Regions from separate parts of the Shewanella sp. SM71 genome, predicted to be linked through region 3. Evidence: predicted binding sites of a transcription regulator. Region 3 holds the regulator's gene; each other region holds the start of a gene.

Region 1 (3,851 bases), on a different contig from region 3:
TTTCAGCCGAATTGGCCGCGGTGATCCCACTACTATGTGATAGCAATCAGTTAGATAAAACCGCCTTAGCCCCCTGGTTAGCCGATGCCGATTTGCTTAAGCAGCTTACTGAGTGGGTGAACCTCAGTTACTGGTACTTTGAAGACCTGAGTGATGAAGAGTGTTAAGGCTGAGATAATAGGTAATGCATGATGGATGTTGATACCATTTTAGCGCTAACGCCGATGGATTTTAGTGTTAAGTCGGTTTTGCAATCGTTGGATTATAGTGTTGGATGCATTCTAGTGTTAGTTGAGATTTAAAATAGAATAATGTTGAAAGCCGCATCTATGTTTAGGGCAAGCTCATGCTTGCCCTTGCCTATCTTTTTAAGATCGCGAAGACTTGCAAGTCTGCTTTATTGCTTTAGTCATCTCTCTACTGCGTTCATTGCCTTATCATTTTTAATGTTAAACATTGGTTTTTAAAATTATTTTACCAAGCGAGATGAGTTTTGCTGGCACAGTCTTAGTGAGATGGGTTTAGGCCGATAAGCCTATTCTGATTAATGTGGTCAGGAGTGGAGTGAGCTTAACTGAATAACCAATGCCTAGAGTATTAATGCGATTAGCAGATGGTCATTTAGCCACTGGATTTGCTGATTATGTCACTATGGGCAGTTGTGCCCATTGGGTGGTGTAGCGCGGGGAGAGCTGTTCACGTTTTATCCCCCAAGTTGGGTCAATACCTTGTCCTGCAAACCAAATTTTTCCGCGGCCGCTGTGGTTCACTTTATCGAGTAACTGCATCAGTTCCTTGCTTTTAGGCCTAGGCGTGACGTCATCGAATAATCCGAGCTGAAACACGCCTGCACCAAAAAAATCCCCTAACATGATACCAGCCTTTGCATAGGCATGACCTTCACGCCAAATGCGTTGCAGTAGGCTTTGGCCAAGGGTGACAAAATCCCGCGTATCATTGCTGGGGCGAACTAAACTGCCCGACAGCGATTTGCTGTACTGGGGAGTCACATCACTAAAAGGACTAGTACGCACAAATACCGACATCGCTTTAGCGTACTGGCGCTCGGAGCGCAGTTTTTCACAGGCCCTAAAAGTGTATTCATTGATTGCCTGTTGCATCGCTTCCAAGTTATCAATACGACTACCAAAGGAGCGGGAGCTGATAATTTGTTGCTTAGTGGCGGCGATCTCTTGTATGTCATCACAGGCAATGCCGTTAAGTTCGTGTACCGTGCGCTCAACGGTGACCGAAAAGGTATCGCGGATAAGTTTGGGATGCGCATCCGCCAATTGCAGCGCGGTATTTATGCCCATGATGTTCAAGCGTTTCGTAAGCCTACGGCCTATTCCCCAGACTTCTTCGACAGGGATAAGCGCCATGAGTCGTCGTTGGCGTTCTCGGTCGCGCAAATCAACCACGCCCCGGGTTGCTGGATAACGCTTAGCAGCATAGTTTGCCAGTTTGGCGAGGGTCTTTGTCGGCCCAATGCCAACGCAAACACTGATCCCTGTCCATTGCGGTATTCGCTGATAAATATCTAATGCAAGCTGATGAATATCGGTGCATTTATCGATGCGTGATAGATCTAAAAACGCTTCATCAATACTATACACTTCTACTTTCGGCACCATTTGCTCTAAGGTGGTCATCACTCTGTTTGACATGTCGGCATAGAGAGCATAGTTGGAGGAGAATACCGCAACCTGATGCTGGCGGAGTTGGTTTGCTATTTGATATACAGGCACCGCCATCTTGATGCCAAGTTGTTTTGCCTCTACGGAGCGGGCGACGACGCAGCCATCGTTATTGGATAACACCACAATCGGCTTACCAACCAAATCCGGCCTAAACATCCGCTCACAGGAGGCATAAAAATTATTGCAATCGACGAGGGCGAATAGTGAGGGCGTCATTTGAGCTTTTTCACCACGTTGGTCACTACCCCAAAGATGTTTAACTCAGACTCATCATTGATGGCGATCGGGGAGAATAAGGCATTACGTGGTAGCAATTGCACCACAGGGCGTAGCTGTAATTGCTTTACGGTAAACTCACTGTTCACCGCTGCGACAACGGTATCACCGTGGGCTGGCTGTAGTGAGCGATCCACCACCAAAATATCACCGGAGAAAATCCCCGCTTCGATCATCGAATCCCCTTGGACTTTGACAAAAAACGTGGCGGCAGGATGTTTGATGCATAACTCATTGAGATCTAATGTTTGTTCTACATAGTCTTGGGCCGGTGACGGAAATCCTGCGGCAATCAAGGAGCTAAATAACGAGAGCTGATATTGGGTATGTTTGGCGAAGCGGCCTAGAAGCATCATAATAAATCACAATATACTGTACATATAAACAGTATAGTCTAACTATGAAGCTTATCGAAAGAATTTATGTGGGGAGAGTTGTGTTATCGACCCAAGCGCTGTCGAGTGCTGAGCAATTGATGATGGCTGCTCTAAAGCACCCTTGACGGCTTGAATATCGCTAAGGGTGAGCGTTTCGTCCATTTAATTCAGTTAACGCACTTTAGTTAACCCGCTTTAGTTAACGCAATTTAGTTAATCCAACCGAGCCATAGCCACCATAAATAATCCAGTGGCATGAGTGCAACTAGAGTTATTGCCGCTAGAGGTAAGGTGATGCGAAGTAGTTTAGTTAATGGCTCTTGGGATAATTGCATCGCCAAAATCAAAGGAGCCACCTGATAAGGAAAAATCACGGTTGAGAAACCGATCACCTGCGTCATTAATACCGCAGGGGTGGAGAAGCCAGTTGCATTGGCAAAGTCTGCTGCCATGGGGGATAACACAGTCGGCACGCCTGGAACCGTTGCCACTAATCCTGTTAGCGTCGCGATTAACGATAACGACATAAAATTCAGGAACGATGCCCCTTGCTGCAAGGGTAACCATTCACTGAACAGTTGACCTAGCGCAGTGCCGAGCCCGGAATGATTGACCAATGCTCCCAGACCTAAGGCCGCCGCGACAAAAATGACGGTCGACAAATCCACTGAACTATTAAAACTCTTAGGCTCAAGCACTCCCCATTTTGGGAGCAATAACAAGATAGCCGTTGTTAATCCTACCCAAGCGGGGTTGATGCTGTGCAGCGAGTCAGTCACCCAAAAGAGCAAAGTAATCGCCAGTAACAGTGCAACTTTCTTTTGCATACCAAGGTTATAAGCTTCTTTTTCAATAACGCGTTCAAGCTGGTTGTTATCAATTTTTGCAGGAAATAGGAAAACGACTAGCGCCACAATCAATATTGATTTGAGTAAGCCAAGGATTGGAAAATGCAATAAGAGATACTCAGTATAACCAAAGTGGATATTGAATAGATTCTCACTGGAACCCGCTAATATCATGTTGGGAATATTCGCGGGCAACACGGCAAAACTGGGCATGTTACACGCCAGTGCCAGGGCGGTCGCAATGCCTATCCGCCCATGGCTACCACGAGCAAAACCGACTTGCTCGGCTAACGCCATACCAATAGGCACCAGTACCACTGCACGGCCAACGGATGAGGGCATCACAAAGCCAAGCAGTACAGCACTAAAGACCAAACCCGCAATTAAGCGTGGATAACTTGAGGTCAGTATGGGGGCAATCAAACTGGCCATTCTGCGACTTAAACCTGACTGAGTGATGGCACTGCCGATCACAAACCCCGAAATGATTAACCACACCGCAGTTGAGCCGAATCCGGAGAAAAGTATACTCGGCTCAATGAGTTTAAAAATGGTGGCAAGGGCAAAAAAGATTAACCCCGCCATAAAGGGCGGGAAGAAACCTGTGCTCCAAAACATCAAGGTAACTAACACTACGCCTGCGCTGTAGG
Region 2 (3,851 bases), on a different contig from region 3:
TTGGCTCTTGGCGGGCAAAGAGTTGCTTCCAGCCGAGGGATTTATCCTGACGCGCCTTAGTATTAAATAAGCCACCCTCGATTGTCACTTGCACTGTGGTTTCACTGTAACAATAAGCCGGATAAAACTGGGCTAAGTACTGGCGAGCAACATGAAGATATAACTGCCTCTCACGCTGACTCAAGCTAGATAAGTTAGCCGTCTTCTCTGTGGGGACGATTGCGTGATGGGCGTCCACTTTTTTATCATCCCATGCTTTAGATTTAAGACGGGGCTCGGGTGCATCAGCACCTTGCAATAACTCAGCAGCACCGTCACTTATCGCCTTAAGTACCGAAGGCGCAAGGTTATGTTGCTCAACGGGTAAATAACGACTGTCGGAGCGTGGGTAAGTAATGAGTTTATGGCGTTCATACAAACTCTGGCAGGTATCGAGCACATCCTTAGCACTCATGCCAAACCGTTTCGCCGCATCAATTTGCAACGCGGATAAGCTGTAGGGCAATGGTGGATTCTGTTTCTTGTCCTTAGCCACTAATTGAGTGACTAAGGCGGGTTTATCACTGATGCGACTCACCACATTTTGCGCTAGCCCTCTCGCTAACACTCGTCCTTCTTCATCCATATAAGGCTGACAAGCTTCGCTAGGTTGCCACTTGGCGCTGAAGGTTTCTTGCTTCTCGGTCGCCAAATGCGCTAGTACTTCATAAAAAGGTTTAGATTGAAAGTGGGCAATCTCTTCATCACGGCGCACCACTAGTCCAAGTAATGGCGTTTGTACTCGGCCGACGGATAACACGCCTTGATAACCGACCTTTTTACCTTGGATGGTGTACGCACGCGTCATATTCATGCCATAGAGCCAATCGGCACGACTGCGAGCTAAGGCCGATGTGGATAAAGGAATGAACTCGCGATTACTGCGTAGCTGTGTTAGAGCCCGTTTTACAGCTTGTGGGTTTAAGTCACTGATCAGTAAACGCTGGGTTTGATGTAGCTTGTCCCCCGTCACGCGAAGATAGGCAATCACTTCATCCACGAGTAACTGCCCTTCGCGGTCGGGATCGCCCGCGTTAACCAGCGTGTTGGCTTGTTTGACTAATCGTTTTAGCACTGTGAGTTGGCTGCGGGTCGCAGCCTTAGGTTTTAGTTGCCACTTGTCTGGCACTATTGGCAAATGCTCGAATTTCCAAGACTTAAATTCGGGATTATAGGCATCAGGTTCTGCTTGCTCGAGCAAGTGACCAACGCACCAAGACACACAATCGCCATTGGCGGCTTCGATAAATCCATCGCCTTTTTTATGGGGTTTAGGCAATACATCGGCAATGGCCCGCCCTAGGCTAGGTTTTTCTGCGATATAGAGAATCATACAAACACCAAGCACTGGATATAATTACAGTATAATTTAGCCCAAACGCCAGTTGAGTGCAAATTTCTGTAGTAAACCGAGCTTAAATGTAAAAGCTTAAGTGTAAATTCAATTGCGAATAATTCTCAACAAGGCATAAGATACACTAAATAACTAAGGAGTGACTATGAGACAGTTTGCAATAAATGCGCGACAGGCTATGACAATAACTCCAGCATTAATATTAAGATTCAATCAGTTATTGATGTTCCATAGCTTAATGTTACTCGCAATAAGCATGCTCACTAGTACTTGGCTGGGACAAATGAAAATCATCGATATGCCGTTAGCATGGGGATTCATTCTCGTCATTCCTATTGCTGTGAGTTTATCTCTATTACTCAGCCATCAAATCACGCGCCATAGCTTAAGCAGCTTATTCGGCGTGTGGATGCTACTTTGGGTAATGGGATAACTGACATTCATAATAAATCACTACCGTATTTCGAGTTAACTCGCCCCTCCGCTCTATTTATCCATGCTAAAACTCAATTTCAAAACACATTGGTTTCAAATATTTAACACTTTAACTATGAAGCTCCCTAAAAAATAGTTATGTTGAGTATCTTGGATATTTACAAAAAATGTCTTAATCAAAAGTGAATGTCCTAACTCAACATCTGTTGAATAACCGTAAACCTAAAAACTCTGCTAAAACAACACAATAAAGGAATCGGAGTCTATGAATGAGATTGTCAACGCGATCAATAGTGTAATTTGGAGCCCTGCACTTATTTTTCTTTGCCTAGGTGTCGGGCTCTATTTCTCCCTTCGCACTCGATTTTTACAGCTGCGCCATCTGCCAGAAATGATCCGCCTGATGTTTGATGGCAAGAGTACTGATGCGGGAGTGTCGTCTTTTCAAGCACTCGCGATGACATTAGCGGGTCGAGTCGGTACAGGTAACATTGCAGGGGTCGCCACAGCAATCACCTTTGGTGGTCCTGGCGCTTTATTTTGGATGTGGATGGTTGCCTTTCTCGGTGCCAGCTCCGCCTTCGTTGAATCTACCTTAGGTCAAGTCTATAAAGAAAAAATCAATGGTGAGTATCGCGGTGGACCTGCTTTTTATATTGAAAAAGGCTTAGGCATGAAATGGTATGCATGGGTATTTGCAATTGCGACCATATTTGCTTGCGGGATCCTGCTGCCGGGCGTACAAGCTAACTCGATTGGTTCAAGTTTAAAAACCGCTTTCAACATAGATCCTAATGTGACTGCAGCCATACTGGCTATGCTTCTTGGCTTTATCATTTTTGGCGGTGTAAAACGTATCGCTCACTTTGCCAGTGCCGTCGTCCCCTTTATGGCACTGGGTTACATCATAGTGGCTTGTGTCATCATAGCGCTAAATATTGGCCAGCTACCGGGTATTTTATGGTTAATTATCAAAAGTGCCTTTGGCTTTGATGCGGGTTTTGGTGCCATTTTAGGCTTAGCCATCATGTGGGGGGTAAAGCGGGGTATTTACTCCAACGAAGCGGGTCAAGGTACAGCGCCACATGCCTCATCTGCAGCGGCGGTAAGCCATCCAGCCAAACAAGGGTTAGTTCAAGCTTTTTCTGTGTATATCGACACCTTATTCGTTTGCTCTGCAACAGGTTTCATGCTGCTCATTACGGGACTGTATAATGTTCAGGGCCCAGACGGTGCGGCGCTCTATACAGGCATTGCCGGAGTCGCTGCAGGACCAGGCTACGTACAAACGGCAATGGAAAGTATGATGCCAGGATTTGGCAATATCTTTGTGGCTATCGCACTGTTCTTCTTCGCCTTTACGACCATAGTGGCTTATTACTACATTGCCGAGACCAACATTGCCTATATTAACCGTAAAGTAAATCATCCTTGGTTCATGGTCGTTCTCAAAGTCGTGATCATTGGCTCAACCGTATACGGCACAGTTAAAACGGCTGATATGGCTTGGGGAATGGGTGACATTGGTGTCGGACTTATGGCATGGCTCAATATTATTGCCATTATTCTATTAAGGAAAACCGCATTCACTTGCCTTAAAGATTATGAATCACAACAAGCACTCGGCATAGAGCCACTTTTTGACCCGGTAAAACTGGGGATTAAAAATGCGGATTACTGGGTTGAACGCAAACACGCTGAAGAAAATGTAATGACTGAAACAGCGCAACGTATAAATACGTAGACGTTACCACTATGCTCCGTTAAGCAAATATAAGCCATTAAAAAGCCAGTGATTTCTCACTGGCTTTTTTGTATCGTTTGGAACAAAAAGGACACAAACTTTACGATACTAAATTACCCACAATCCTTATGGGTGACAGACGTTATGCAGCTCTAAGTTAGTGCCGATATCTTTATTTCGATCGGCTTTAGCATCGTCATTTCGCAGTTGCGTCAAGTGATCTAAATACGCTTGGTCAACGTCGTTTGTGATGTAGTGACCATCAAATACGGACGTTTC
Region 3 (3,851 bases):
CCACAGCCAAGTTAAGAAACGCTCAGCAATACGCACTAAACTGTCTGAGTAATCGGCTGCTATTTCATCGAGGTACTCAATAGCCGTCTCGCGCGCTTGGGTCTCAGAAATCTTTTTACTGGCGGCTTCTTCTTGAATCGCTTTGCGCAGCGACTCAGATTTGAGTAACGAATGAAACAGTGCTTGGCGGTTTGGCAGCACAGGCCCTGTCATTACCTTACGTTGACGACGGAAATGCACGCGTGCAACCCGTGCTAACTTATGGGCAATCCCCATGTCGGTGCCATGTTCGTCAGCCATGTAACGCAGGGATACGGCATTCGAAAACTGCACGAAGTTATGTCGACCTAAGAACAAAATCATCAAGCACTTGCGCAGCCAAGTCGGGTTTTCCCGCTCAAATACGGCCGCCTTCATAGTGTCGTCTTCTTTCCCTGGCGTGCGACCCCAATACAAGCTCACGGGTACCAGTTGAATATCTAATTCAGGACGTTCCTTATGCACGGCTAACAAACGCATAAAGCATTCGAGGAAAGGCTCATTACCAGCACGTTCGCCAAACAGTGGCTTACGTCCTTGAAGACAGACAACCCGAGGCGCAGTCACACCATTAGCCACTAGAGGCTCATAAGGGCTTGGTAAGCCTAACTTAGCCGTTATTTCGCTCAAAGCAGCGATGTCACTGAGGGATTCTGTTTTCATCACATAAACAAGGGGTCTGGAAGCATCCAGATTCAGATCGGCAAAGGGATCCTGAGGTACCACAATAGTGTGCACTAAGTGTTTTTGGATCCAACGTAATGATTTCAACCAAAGAGAGTCGTGTTTAGGCATTATTCTTATGCAATTAAGTGCGTTTACTAGCCCGATAGAATACCAGACTATGGGCAATATTCGCTAATTCTCTCCAACATAGCTAAAAAGTGGTTAATACTTGCGCTGCAAATAATACTGTATATACTAACAGTAACTGTATAGAAAAACAGGAAACACCATGAGACCTTTGACGCCACGCCAAGCTGAAATATTAGAGCTAATTAAACGAAATATTGCCGATACTGGCATGCCACCCACTCGGGCAGAAATCGCAACCCGTTTAGGTTTTAAGAGCGCCAATGCGGCTGAAGAACATCTTAAAGCGTTGGCAAAAAAGGGCTGCATTGAGATCATGCCAGGCACATCTCGAGGCATTCGTCTGCCTGCGGAAATCGAAGATTTGACTGAAACAGGTTTACCGCTCATCGGCCAAGTGGCCGCAGGTGAACCTATCCTCGCCCAAGAACATGTTGAACAGTACTACCAAGTCGACCCAAGCATGTTTCATCCCGCCGCCGATTTTTTACTGCGAGTAAAGGGCGACAGCATGAAAAATATCGGTATTCTCGAAGGTGATTTGCTGGCAGTTCATAAAGTAGAACAAGCTAGAAATGGTCAAGTGGTTGTCGCTAGAGTCGATGACGATGTCACTGTTAAACGTTTCGAAAAAAAAGGTAATGTAGTCTATCTACATGCCGAAAATGAAGATTACTCCCCGATTAAAGTGGATTTAGGCTTCCAAAGTTTAACAATTGAAGGACTCGCCGTCGGTGTGATCCGTAATGGAGATTGGCTATGAATAAACTACTTGGCAATGCCCCCCGCCATCCGGGCCTGTGGCTCGATGAAGTCCGTGATGCTGACTATGACTGGCACCATGCGCCCATCGCCTGCATGCCAACTAAGACTCAAGGTCGCCAAGAATTAATTCATCTGAGTGCACAACTCGCTCAGTTAAGCCAACAGGGCCGTTGGTTAGTGCTCATCAACCCTCCAAGTATTGGCTACAAGCAAATGCTCGCCAGCGCAGGTGTGCGTATGGATAGAGTTTTGCTGGTACATGCTAAAGATGAAGTCGAAACCCTGTGGGCGATGGAGAAAGCCCTAACAAGTGGTACGTCCAGTGCAGTCATTACTTGGACTCAATCATTGGATGCGCGGGATAATCGACGCCTACAAATCGTGGCTAAAAGTGCCCGAGCTATGGGCATAGTGCTTGAAGACGTAAACAGTCACTTACATGCCGACGTACGCATTGAGCAAGGCAATCTCTTCGGTCAGCAATCTTTTTTTAGCGCTGTACATTAAATATTCATTTAATTTTTTACCTTGAAAGCCGCCTCACCTATGAATGTGAGGCTTTTTTTTGGCAATTTTTCAGATAATTAGATAAATAAGTGATCTTGATCAATATTTAAACAGCAAGTATGGTTGGTTAAGTCGGTGATGATATATCACCTTCCGTGGTCAATGAATCGAGTATTTATCGAACTCGAAGCGCCACTAAAAATAGAGAACAGATTTATTTCAGCAGTATGTGCCAGCGTGGCTAATTACCAGCAGTAACAATACTTGATTAAAAGTAACAGCCGCCAACGCACGTTGAAGTCAAAAAAGCTTTTTTGGGAACTGAAGAGTTTGCATAGAGTTGAGACTTACTGTGTTGCTCTTCTTTGTAGTTGCTATTCGCAATTGGCAGAGGAGAAGTCTTGTGAAGCAATTGTTGTATTGTTTACTCGTGGTGCTTTTCGCACCACCGTTGACCGCCGCGGACATGCGGTTCAACATGACCCCTGGCGTGACCGAGATCAGTGGCAAGGTTTATCACTTGCACATGACCATCTTGTATATCTGCTGCGCAATAGGCCTAGTGGTCTTTGGCGTCATGATTTACGCCATGATCAACCACAGAAAATCCAAAGGCGCTGTCGCGTCCCACTTTCACGAAAGCACTAAAGTTGAAATCGCTTGGACGATTCTGCCATTTATCATTTTGATCTTAATGGCGATTCCAGCGACAAAAACTTTAATCGCAATGGAAGATCCCAGTAACGCCGATCTCACCGTAAAAGTCACGGGTTCCCAATGGAAATGGCATTACAGCTATTTCGATCAAGATATTGATTTTTATAGCATACTGACAACACCCAGAGCACAAATCGAAGGCACCGAAACCAAGGGTGAAAACTATCTATTGGAAGTCGATAAACCGCTCGTTCTACCGATAAACCGCAAAATCCGCTTTCTGATGACTTCAGAGGATGTCATCCATTCTTGGTGGGTACCCGCCTTTGCCATTAAGAAAGATGCCAACCCTGGATTTATCAATGAGGCCTGGACTCGCATCGACAAACCCGGCATTTATCGTGGTCAATGCGCCGAACTCTGCGGTAAAGACCATGGTTTTATGCCTATCGTAGTACAAGCCTTACCCGAAGCCGAGTTTGAGGCTTGGGTCACAGAGCAAAAACAAGCCGCAGGTGCTGCGGCTGAAGCCGCTCAAGCCGCTTTATCACAAACCCTAAGTAAAGAAGAGTTGATGACTCTAGGCGAACAAGTTTACCTCGGGCACTGCGCAGCCTGCCACCAGCCCAATGGCGAAGGATTGCAAGGCGTATTTCCGCCCCTTAAAGGTAGCCCGATTGCAACGGGACCGCTCAGCGGCCACCTTGAAATTGTGCTCAACGGTAAAACGGGTACAGCCATGCAAGCGTTTAGTAAACAATTGACTGCACAAGAAATCGCGGCAGTGACTACCTACGAGCGTAATGCTTGGGGCAATAATACTGGCGATGCAGTGCAAGCCAAAGACGTCAACGAGTACATGAACGGCAATTCTGCACAAACATCCGCCGCGGTACCAAGCAGTACAACTCCGACACCCGCACCTGCAGACGTCTCAGCTGCAATCGATCCCGCAAGCCTCCCCACACTCAGCCATGACGCCCTCATGGCCGAAGGTGAAACTGTCTACGCGACCTTCTGTGCTGCCTGCCATCAAGTGACAGGTGCAGGAATACCACCCGCCTTCCCCG

The links. The regulator LexA, encoded in region 3, represses DNA repair genes until DNA is damaged. The targets are predictions, from matches to a motif close to TACTGTATNNNNATACAGTA.
Region 1: the regulator LexA is predicted to act here: its motif matches at 2,347-2,366, upstream of umuD (translesion error-prone DNA polymerase V autoproteolytic subunit).
Region 2: the regulator LexA is predicted to act here: its motif matches at 1,385-1,404, upstream of L5L97_RS07325 (DNA topoisomerase III).

The regions. Positions count from the first base shown of each region.
Region 1 is NZ_JAKKRW010000004.1:66,057-69,907, forward strand. Features, by position in the region: gene L5L97_RS05255 (cupin domain-containing protein) at 1-167, shown strand, start outside; gene umuC (translesion error-prone DNA polymerase V subunit UmuC) at 642-1,916, opposite strand; gene umuD (translesion error-prone DNA polymerase V autoproteolytic subunit) at 1,913-2,332, opposite strand; gene L5L97_RS05270 (SLC13 family permease) at 2,563-3,851, opposite strand, start outside.
Region 2 is NZ_JAKKRW010000006.1:20,908-24,758, forward strand. Features, by position in the region: gene L5L97_RS07325 (DNA topoisomerase III) at 1-1,372, opposite strand, end outside; gene L5L97_RS07330 (hypothetical protein) at 1,539-1,826, shown strand; gene L5L97_RS07335 (alanine/glycine:cation symporter family protein) at 2,094-3,572, shown strand; gene purF (amidophosphoribosyltransferase) at 3,699-3,851, opposite strand, start outside.
Region 3 is NZ_JAKKRW010000015.1:88,771-92,621, forward strand. Features, by position in the region: gene plsB (glycerol-3-phosphate 1-O-acyltransferase PlsB) at 1-834, opposite strand, end outside; gene lexA (transcriptional repressor LexA) at 995-1,615, shown strand; gene L5L97_RS15305 (cell division inhibitor SulA) at 1,612-2,124, shown strand; gene coxB (cytochrome c oxidase subunit II) at 2,528-3,851, shown strand, end outside.